One region of the Nocardia sp. NPDC055029 genome, then DNA from elsewhere that is predicted to be linked to it. Evidence: riboswitches for the same ligand, from Rfam matches in the RefSeq annotation. Region 1 holds a riboswitch; each other region holds the start of a gene.
What was found. Region 1 has a riboswitch for S-adenosylmethionine ahead of ACWF9G_RS05105 (AfsA-related hotdog domain-containing protein). Riboswitches for the same ligand answer to the same signal wherever they lie in the genome.

Region 2: linked by a shared signal. The riboswitch ahead of ACWF9G_RS28445 (aminotransferase class V-fold PLP-dependent enzyme) and the one ahead of ACWF9G_RS05105 (AfsA-related hotdog domain-containing protein) in region 1 are both predicted to bind S-adenosylmethionine.
Region 3: linked by a shared signal. The riboswitch ahead of ACWF9G_RS01480 (bifunctional o-acetylhomoserine/o-acetylserine sulfhydrylase) and the one ahead of ACWF9G_RS05105 (AfsA-related hotdog domain-containing protein) in region 1 are both predicted to bind S-adenosylmethionine.

The regions. Positions count from the first base shown of each region.
Region 1 is NZ_JBSGVQ010000004.1:70,816-74,215, reverse strand. Features, by position in the region: gene ACWF9G_RS05115 (hypothetical protein) at 1-356, opposite strand, end outside; gene ACWF9G_RS05110 (HAD family hydrolase) at 350-1,081, opposite strand; gene ACWF9G_RS05105 (AfsA-related hotdog domain-containing protein) at 1,078-1,854, opposite strand; SAM riboswitch class IV at 1,869-1,986, opposite strand; gene ACWF9G_RS05100 (SRPBCC family protein) at 2,131-2,586, shown strand; gene ACWF9G_RS05095 (MarR family winged helix-turn-helix transcriptional regulator) at 2,644-3,093, opposite strand; gene ACWF9G_RS05090 (SMP-30/gluconolactonase/LRE family protein) at 3,208-3,400, shown strand, end outside.
Region 2 is NZ_JBSGVQ010000042.1:1,458-4,857, forward strand. Features, by position in the region: gene ACWF9G_RS28435 (hypothetical protein) at 1-184, shown strand, start outside; gene ACWF9G_RS28440 (excalibur calcium-binding domain-containing protein) at 211-762, opposite strand; gene ACWF9G_RS28445 (aminotransferase class V-fold PLP-dependent enzyme) at 912-2,228, opposite strand; SAM riboswitch class IV at 2,277-2,391, opposite strand; gene ACWF9G_RS28450 (AAA family ATPase) at 2,657-3,400, shown strand, end outside.
Region 3 is NZ_JBSGVQ010000001.1:384,141-387,540, reverse strand. Features, by position in the region: gene ACWF9G_RS01490 (MFS transporter) at 1-483, opposite strand, end outside; gene ACWF9G_RS01485 (TetR family transcriptional regulator) at 617-1,357, shown strand; SAM riboswitch class IV at 1,421-1,531, shown strand; gene ACWF9G_RS01480 (bifunctional o-acetylhomoserine/o-acetylserine sulfhydrylase) at 1,612-2,928, shown strand; gene metX (homoserine O-acetyltransferase MetX) at 2,925-3,400, shown strand, end outside.

The sequences.
Region 1 (3,400 bases):
TAGCTGGGTCGCACCACCTCCCCTGCGTTCGGGAGCTGGTCGGGAGCGAAGACCATCGGGTAGTTGTGCGCGGGCAGTGGCAACGGAAGCGTGTGCAGAACCAGATTCGCGTCGTCCGCTGAAAGCTGCTCGGGCAGTTCACGAATCACCCGGTACGGCAGGTTCTCGCCGAACGCGGGCAGTGGGGTGTCGGCCGCGACGACGGCACGTCCCCATCGACGCGTCACCGTGCCGTCTGGGCCCGCTTCGTTGAGGAAACCGACGACGAGGAAATTGCCATCGGCGTCCACGATTTCACTGGGCGGATACAGCGGGCCCTGCGTGGTCGGCGTCAGATCGTAGAGCCGTTTCACCATGCGGACAACACCTTTCGATCGTCGGCGAGTTCGATGCCGTTCACGTCGCCGACCCGGTCACCGAGCCTGCGCCACGCCGCGGTCGCGGCGGCAAGCAGGTGCGGGTCGTCGCCGCGGTGGAAGGGATGCGCGACGATCCACAGAAACGGCAGGTCCGTGCTGTGATCGCCGTAACCCCAGGTGTCGTCGGGGCTGATGCCGTGTTCGCGGAGGTAGGCCACCACCGCTTCGCCTTTGGCCTCGCCGATCATCGGGCGGTGCACCTCGCCGGTCAGCACGCCGTGTTCGTCGAGCACCGGTTCGGTGGCGATGATGTGATCGGCGCCTACCGCGCCGGCCACCGGGGCGATCGCCGGCGCGAACGACCCGGAGAGCAGCACCGTGCGCACACCCGAATCATGATGTGCGCGCAGAGCTTCCAGGGTGTCGAGATAGAACGGCGAACCGTCGGCGGCGAAGGCGCCGAACCAGCGCTTCCCCGATTCCGCGAGCGCGGCGTACTCGACTCCGCGATAGACCCGGTAGTAGTGGCGGTTGATCTCCTCGCGCGGGGTTCCTGCCGCCGCGCGCTCCTTGATCTCGCCGGTGATGCGCGCGTACTCGCCGCCGTCGTCACCGTTCTCGGCGAGCCAGTGCCGCAGGAACGCGAACATGCTCTTGACGGTGATCAGCGTTTCGTCGACATCGAAGAACGCCGCGCCGGCGCCTACTCGCCGCTCGCTCATGCCGACTCCGCCAGGTGCGCGGTGACAGCCTTGGCCGCCTTGGCCCGCTCGATCTGCGCGATGCGCTCGTTGGGCAGCGCGGTGAACTCGACGCGCGAGTCGGCCACGGTCTTGCCGAATTGGCGCACCTCGGTCTCGATGACGAACTGCAGCTTGCCAGGGTCGTCCACCGAGACCGGTGTGAGCCGGGCGTGCAGGGTCGCGGGCAGCGGGAACAGGAACGAGGTGAACCGCAGGTCCACGTTGTTCCACACGATGTAGAAGTGCTCCTGCGGCCTGCGCACGCCGTACTCGAGTTCGAACGCGGCCAGGAACAGCTGGCGCACCGCCTCGATCACCACGATGCCCTGCACGTGCTCGCCGGTCTGATGGTCGAGCAGCAGTTCGTTGTCGCTGTCGAGGCGCAGATCGGCGCGGAAGAGGTTCTCGGCTTCCCTGGTCAGCCCGGCCAGCAGCACATTGGAGTGCTGGTACTTGTGCACGTGATGGCGGCGGGCGGGCTCGGCGATCTCCCCGACCACCCGCAACCCGGCCCCCGCGGTCTGCGCGACATGGTCGAGGTAGTCGAGATCGTGCCGGGTGATGCCCTGCCCCAAGTGCACCGTCAACTCCCGATCGGCCAGGCGGCCGCTACGCAACAGGGCGACGAGGCCCGACACGGTGTGCACCCGGTCGTCCGCGGAGATACCGAGAAACCGGTCGGCCACCACGACGAACGTGGTCGCCACCGTTTCCGGGGCACGGGTGGTGGAGTCGAGTTGGACAACAGACATGGATGAACCCTTCAGAAGGACGCTTATGGCGGGTGGGAACTCCCCCGCCATCCGGTCGTCACCCGGAGCACCCCGCCGCCGATGGAGGGTTGCCGCCCAGCAAGCCGGGGCTCGAAGCTGGAACTCGTGACCGTCGAACGAAAATTATTCGGCCGCAAACCTTTTGAACAGTGTTGCGACCACGCTGCGAAAAATCCGACCACAGGCGGAAGATCCCCTGGTCGACGATGCCTATGCTGTGCGTGACAGTCCGTCACACCCATCCCGGAGGCACCGTTGCCGAACAATCTCGAAGCCAGCATCGACATCGCCGCAGCGCCGGAGAAGGTGTGGTCGATCCTGGCCGACCTGCGCCGCATGCCCGAGCTCAGCCCGACCACGCTGAAGATGATCGCCGTCGGTGGGGTCCGCGACGGCGCCTACACCGTCAATCTGAACAAGGTCGGCTGGAAGGTGTACCCGACCACTTCGCGCATCGTGAGCTACGAGCCCAACAAGTCCATCGCGTTCCGGATGAACGAGAACCGCACGGTGTGGCGCTACGAGCTCGAACCGACCGCTACCGGCACCCGCGTTGTCGAGACCCGCACCGTCGACCCCGTCAAGGGCGTGCCCGCGTGGCTGCGCGGGACGATCAAGGTCGCCCTCGGCGGCGAGGAGAAGTTCGAGGCCGACCTGGTCGCGGGCATGCACGAAACCCTCAGCAAGGTCAAGGCTGTCGCGGAGCGCTGACCCGCACACACCTCGAGAGCCCGCCGGATCTTCCGGCGGGCTCTCGTCGTTTCGGGGTCACGGCAGGTCTTGCCTGATCTCCTCCAGAGCCTCCGCCGTGCGCGTGAGCAGAGCCGTCACCGTCGCGAGCTCCTCGGCGGTGAACCGGGCCGCGAGGTCACGCTCCACCGCGACCGCGTTCACGTCCCCCGCGGCGGTCACCTCCCGGCCTGCCTCGGTCAGCCGGGTCTCCAGCACGTTCTTGTGCCACTCGTGCGGCGTGCGCTCGACCAGGCCACGGTCCTGGAGGTTGGTCAGGACGGTGTTCATGGTCGGCGGCGTCACCCCCGCCAGTCTGGCCAGCGCCGCGGCGGAGATGCCGGGGTTCTCCGCGAGGTGCAGCAGGGCGCTGTACTGCGGGACCGTCAGCCCGGCCGGCTTCAGCGCGGCGGTCTTCGCCGCGATCAGGGCCTGCTCGGCGCGCTTGATATACGTGCCGAGCCTCTCGGCGGCGGGCATGGACGTCATGCGTGCATGGTATCCGCCCGTCATCACGTAATGCCCTTGACGATCATTAGAACTCTAATCTACATTTCTGCCCATTGCTTGATGTTTGGCATTACATCACTGAGAGGCTTCATCATGATCAGGTCCAGCGCCACCATCGCCCTGGCCGTCGCCTGTCTGTCCGCGACGGCGTGCGGAACCGACTCCGCGCCCACGTTGCGCACCGCCTTCGAGCTGCCCGGCAACGCTGTGTATCCCGAGGGCATTGCGCTTGATGCCCGCTCCGGTGACAGCTATATCGGCTCGTTCGCCGACGGCACGGTCTATC
Region 2 (3,400 bases), on a different contig from region 1:
CTCGTTCACCTTCTCGAACAAGATCTCCGTGCACGTCCAGGCAGGCGATGCCATTCGCGCGATGGATACGACGGACTATCTTGTCGCCACACATGGTGGCCTGCGGCTGCTCGAGTCCGCCCGTGATGCGCGCGAAGGAAAGTTCGTAGCACAGAGCTCGGCGGGTGGGCACTTCGACGAGTAGCCCGCCGCAATGAGCGGGACGGCGCTCTATTCGCAGGCCACGCCGTCGTTGTCGCGGTCGAGATCTGAGCGGTAGCCGGGTTCGCCGCGGTGAAGAGGGGCTGCGCCGGCTGCGCGGGCGGCGGCGCAGTTCCTGTAATAGGCGCTGGGGGCGGGCGGCGCATCCGGTTCGGGGACCGCCTCGATACGCGGTGCTGGTACCGGCACTGTCGTCGTCGGTGCAGGGGCGACCACCGGCGGTGGAGGTGGCAGTTCGACCGTAGTCGTCGGGGCGATCGGGGCCGCCGGGATGTCGACGGTGGTGGTCGCCAGGGGCACGACGGTGGTTGTCGTAGCGGTAGGCGGCGGGGTTGTTGTCGTCGAAGTGATTGTAGTTGTGGATGTTTCGGCGATGCGGGTAGTCGAGGTAGCCGAGCTACGCACCTCGGGCGCAGACTCGTCCTCAGCAAGACCGCCGATCGCGGCTAGACCAAGCACTCCGACAACTCCGATCCCGGCCACCACGGGCCAGCGGCGCTTCTTGTCCTGTGGCCTGGGCGGACGAGCCCACGGATCAGGCGGCTGATTCGGTCGAGTCACTATTTCCCCTAAGGTGTCTGAGCACTTCTGCGGGGCTTCATCGCGACTGGCCAGAGGCCCGTTACCCAGTTCTGCGGCGCGTCAAACATTCTCGAGGACGGCGTGCCGAAGCGGGCGGGCCGTTGGGCCCGCCGCGACGGTGGCTCGGTTCAGCCGATGAGGCAGGGGGCGGCGCCTGCGGGGGAATCGGCGGTGAGGGGGCGGGTTTCGGGGGGGGGGTTCCAGAGGCCTTCGGTGGTGGCGTAGGTCCAGGTCGGGCCGGATTCGGTGAGGGTGGCGATGGCCGTGATCAGGCGGTCTACGTCGGTGGCGGTGGTGCCGAGGCCGATGCTGGCGCGGAGGGCGGCGTCGAGGCCGAGGCGGGTGAGGAGGGGGTGGGCGCAGAAGCGGCCGTCGCGGATGCCGATGGCGTGTTCGGCGGAGAGGTAGGCGGCGACCTGGCCGGGGGCGTAGCCGGCGACGGTGAAGGCGACGATGCCGACGCAGTCGGGGCTGTCGGACCAGATGCGGACGATGTCGACGCCGGGAATCGCGGCCAAACCGTCGCGCAGACGGTCGGCCAAAAAGCGTTCGCCGGCAACGAGTTCGGTGGGATCGATGGCGGCCAGCGCGTCACAGGCGGCGGCGATGGCGGCCGCGCCGAGCACGTTCGGCGAGCCCGCCTCGTGCCGCTGCGGTGCCGCGGCCCACTCGACCTGTTCCACACCGACTTCGCGCACCGCGCCACCACCGGCCAGGTACGGCTCGCCCGCGTCGAGCCAGTCCCGCCTGCCGACCAGCACACCGGCGCCGAACGGCGCGTACAGCTTGTGCCCGGAGAAGGCGAGATAGTCGATCCCGTTCTCACGCAGCGAAATCCGGCGATGCGGGGCCAACTGCGCCGCGTCGACGAGAATCCGCGCGCCGCACAGGTGGGCGATGGTGGCCAGCCGCTCCAGCGGCAGCACCTCACCGGTGACATTGGACGCCCCGGTCACCGCGAGCAATGCGGCGGGCTTGCTGCACAATTCGGCGACGACCCGCCGGATCGTCTCCTCGACGGTGTCGGCGGCCTGCACGACCCGACGACCGTGCGCGGTCCACGGCAGGAAGTTCGCGTGATGCTCGATATCGAGCACGACGGTCTCCCCGGGCACGCAGCCTGCCAGCAGGTTCAGCGAATCGGTGGTGTTGCGGGTGAACACGACGACCTGGTCGTCACACGCGTCGACGAACCGGGCGACGGCGCCACGCGAGGCCTCGTAGCACTCGGTGGAGATCCGCGAGGCGTAGCCCGCGCCGCGGTGCACGCTGGCGTAGTACGGCAGCAGCTGCGAGATCCGGTCGGTGACCTGCCGCAACGCGGGCGCGCTCGCCGCGTAGTCGAAGTTGGCGTAGGTGCTTGTGCCGCCCTGCACGAGCGGAACCTGCAGGTCGGCGCCGGACACGGCGGCCAGGGCACAGGTGGGGTCGATTACTGCGGTCATGACGAAATCCCGTCGGCTCAGGGACTCGTTCCCGAAAAGGGTGCTGCGAGTCCGCGCTTGCCGCGCCCACTGCGGACGGCGGCCTGGTCGTCACCCGGAGCACCCCACCGCGGAGGAGGGTTGCCGACCAGCTAGCCGGGGCTTGTCGCTGGTACTCGTGACCTGTTGACGAGAGTGACAGACGATCCAGGGAGCTGTCAACCACCACCATCGGCACGCCCGAACCGACAGGAATCGCCGACGCCGGGTCGCCACGCAACTAGCATCCGACGAAGGCGACGGCTACGCCGACGACTCGGCAGATCAACGTGGCGCTGCGGGTGGGTTCTGATGTCAAACCGGTACACAAGGGGTGAACTTTGCCCGCGATGGACGCCGTACGATCGAGTGAACCGAAATCAGTCCATGCCTTCGATCGGAAGAACACCATGTCACACGCCCTGAGCTCCACACCGGCGGACGTGAACGCCGATCTAGCAGACGAATTCGTCCACCTTGCTCGGTTGGCGATGGCAGGCCGCGAACAGGACGTCACGATGTTCGTCCGCCGCGCCGCGCGCCGGCATCGCACCGACTGCCCCGAGCTCGCCGAGGCCCTGATCGGACTGCTCAGGCAGAACCCGACGCGGGCCAATCCGCTACGCGCCGAACTCGATACGCCGATCCCCGTCGACGGCGACAGCCGCCTGCCGCTGCTGCGGGTCGTGCCGCCCGGCGCCACCGCGGAGGTGCCGATCCTGCCCGCCGAGACCTACCGGGTGCTCACCCAGATCGTCGACGAACGCAAGCAGGCCGACCGTCTCGCCGCCGCCGACCTCACCCCGGCGCGCAGCCTGCTCTTCGTCGGTCCGCCCGGCGTCGGAAAGACCATGGCCGCGGCCTGGCTCGCCCATCAGCTGGAGTTGCCGCTGGTGGTGCTCGACCTGGCCACGATCATGAGCAGCCTGCTCGGCAAGACCGGCACCAACCTGCGCCACGCCATCGACTACGCCAAGCAACGACCCTGCGTGCTGCTGCTCGACGAACTCGACGCGATCGCCAAGCGCCGCGACGACGACCGCGATGTGGGCGAACTCAAACGCCTGGTCACGGTGCTGCTGCAGCAGATCGACGACTGGCCGTCGGGCGCCGGTCTGGTGATCGGCGCGACCAACCACGCCGAGCTCCTCGAC
Region 3 (3,400 bases), on a different contig from region 1:
GAACGCGACACCGCCCGCCGAGATACCGGCGAACACCGCGAACGCGCGCGCCCGCTCCTTGACGTCGGTGAACGTCACCGACAACAGCGACAGTGCCGATGGCGCGAGCAACGCCGCGAACGCGCCCTGCAAGCCGCGCCCGAGGAACAGCTGCAACCCGTCCTGGGCGAGCCCGGCCAGCGCCGACGCGGCGGCGAACCCGACCAGGCCGATCAGGAAGATGCGCCTGCGGCCGAGGTAGTCGGCCATCCGCCCGCCCAGCAACAGCAGGCCGCCGAAGATCAGGGTGTAGGCGGTGAGCGCCCACTGTTTGTCGCCCTCGCTGATGCCGAGGTCTTTCTGGGCGAACGGGAGCGCGATCGTGACGACGGTGGCGTCGAGGATCACCATCAACTGTGCGGAGGCGAGGACAGCCAGCGCCCACCATCGCGTCGAATTCTGTTGTGTATCAGTTGGTTTCGCGTCTATCTCGATGCCGGTCACCACGGACTCCTAGTCACTCGAAGGCTGGCCTAATCCTGGCACCACGAGACAATTGGCGTCAAGAGCAAAATGTCTGACTGCGCCATTTGACGGGAAGGGACAGACAAATCAGGCAGGACGGTAATCTGGAGGGATGCTGGACTCGACCACTCCGATCGGCGCGGACCGGGCGACCGAACCGGCAGGCCCCACCGCGGCCGACCGCGTGCCTGCGGGCCTGCGTGAACGCAAGAAGCTCCAGACCAAGGCGGCGATCATCGAGGTCGGGCTGCGACTGTGTGAAACACAGGGCTTCGACGCGACGACGGTCGAGCAGATCGCCGCGGGCGCCGATGTCTCCCCGCGCACGGTCAACCGCTACTTCCCGCTCAAGGAAGACATCGTGCTCGCGCCGATCGACGAGTTCGGCGGCACCGTCGCCGTCGCACTCGCCGGGCAACCGCGCACCGGCAACGAACTCAAGGCGCTGTGTGACGCCTACCTGCAGGTCGTCGATACCGAGGCCGAGGCCGACGGCATCCGGTTCCTGCGCCAGTTCCAGCAGATGCAGCGGATCATGCGGACCAGCCAGGCCGTGAACGCGCGCGCCCTCGAATACGCGGAGAAGAAGAACGTCTCGGTCTGCGCGCAACTCGCCGAGCGGATGGCGACCACGCCGGACGACTTCTCGGTCCGGGTGGTGGCCGGCACCTGGCAGATGTTGTGCCACCTCTCGCTCGCCGCCATCGAGGACGAGCTGCTCGGCTCGACGCCGGAAGCCGCCGCCGGGGTGACCAAGGCCGCCATCCTGCGCGCCTACCACGAGCTTCGCCGCGTCTGCGGTGCGCACGCCGACGGCGACACGCCAGAGGTCGGCACACCGTCGGCGGAGTGATCCAGGCGACGAAACCGGGGGAAGTTTCCGCGCTGACACGATGGCCGGTTAACATGACGGCAAGGTCATGAGTACCAGCGCCAAGCCCCGGCTCGCTGGTCGGCAACCCTCCAGCTGCGGTGGGGTGCTCCGGGTGATGACCGGGCTCTCGAAGGTCGAGAGCAAGCGCGCATTGCAGGAGGCCCCCATGTGTTGTTGTCCGTCGATCCGACCCAGCTGACGCGAGACACCGGCAAACAATCCTGGAGCAATTCATGACCGACTCTGCCCTGCCCGAGAACTGGTCCTTCGAGACCAAGCAGATCCACGCGGGCCAGGCCCCCGACGCGAGCACCAACGCGCGGGCACTGCCGATCTACCAGACCACCTCCTACACCTTCCGCGACACCGACCACGCCGCCGCGCTGTTCGGTCTCGCCGAACCGGGCAACATCTACACCCGGATCATGAACCCCACCCAGGACGCGGTCGAGCAGCGCATCGCCGCGCTCGAGGGTGGCGTCGCGGCGCTGCTGCTGGCCTCCGGCCAGGCCGCCGAGACCTACGCGATCCTGAACCTGGCCAGCGCCGGTGACCACATCGTGTCGAGCCCGCACCTCTACGGCGGCACGTACAACCTGTTCCACTACTCGCTGCCCAAGCTCGGCATCGAGGTCTCCTTCGTCGAGGATCCCGACGACCTGGCGCAGTGGCAGGCCGCCATCCGGCCCAACACCAAGGCCTTCTACGGCGAGACCATCGCCAACCCGAGCAGCGCGGTGTTCGACATCCCCGGCATCGCCGAGGTGGCGCACAAGGCCGGTATCCCGCTGATCGTCGACAACACCGTCGCGACCCCGTACCTGATCCAGCCGCTGGCCAACGGCGCCGACATCGTCGTGCACTCGGCCACGAAGTACCTGGGCGGGCACGGCGCCGCGGTCGCGGGCGCGATCGTCGACGGCGGCACCTTCGACTGGACCGTGCGCGACGCCGACGGCAACGCGCGCTTCCCCGGTTTCACCGAGCCCGATCCCAGCTACCACGGCGCGGTGTTCGCCGACCTTGGCGCGCCCGCCTTCGCGCTGAAGGCCCGCGTGCAGCTGCTGCGCGATCTGGGTGCCGCGGTGTCGCCGTTCAACGCGTTCCTCATCGCCCAGGGCATCGAAACGCTGAGCCTGCGGGTCGAACGGCACGTGTCCAACGCCGAGGCCGTGGCGAAGTTCGTCGCCGAGCAGCCGGGCGTCGAGGCCGTGTACTATGCGGGGCTCGAGACCTCGCCCTGGTACGCGCGGGCCAAGCAGCTCGCACCCAAGGGCGCGGGCGCGATCGTCGCGTTCGAGCTGCGCGGCGGTGTCGACGCGGGCAAGAAGTTCGTGGACGCGTTAAGCCTGCACAGCCATGTCGCTAACATCGGTGATGTGCGTTCTCTCGTGATTCACCCGGCATCGACCACGCACTCGCAGTTGACGCCCGAAGAGCAACTGGCCTCCGGCGTCACTCCGGGGCTGGTCCGGCTCGCCGTCGGCATCGAGGGAATCGACGACATCCTGGCCGATCTGCGCGCAGGTTTCGCGGCGGCGACGACGTGACTGTGAGCACCGAATCGCCGATCGCCCGTCCCGCAACCGGTGTGGCCCTGCTGCCACCGCCGGACGGGCGACTCGGCGTGGTCGCCATCGGGGACGTGGCGCTGGAGAACGGCGCCGTGCTCCCCGATGTGCGGCTGGCGGTGCAACGCTGGGGCGAGCTCTCGCCCACGCTCGACAATGTGGTGCTCGTCGAACACGCGCTGACCGGTGACTCGCATGTCATCGCCAGCGCGGACAACGCGCAGCCCGGCTGGTGGGAGGGCATGGTCGGGCCCGGCGCGCCGATCGACACCGACGAATGGTGTGTGATCGCGACCAACGTGCTCGGCGGCTGCAAAGGCAGCACCGGCCCGTCCTCGCTCGCGCCCGACGGCACGCCGTGGGGCTCGCGCTTTCCCGATCTGACCATCCGTGACCAGGTGACCGCGGAGGCGCAGCTGCTCGAGCTGCTCGGGATCGAGCGGCTGGGCGC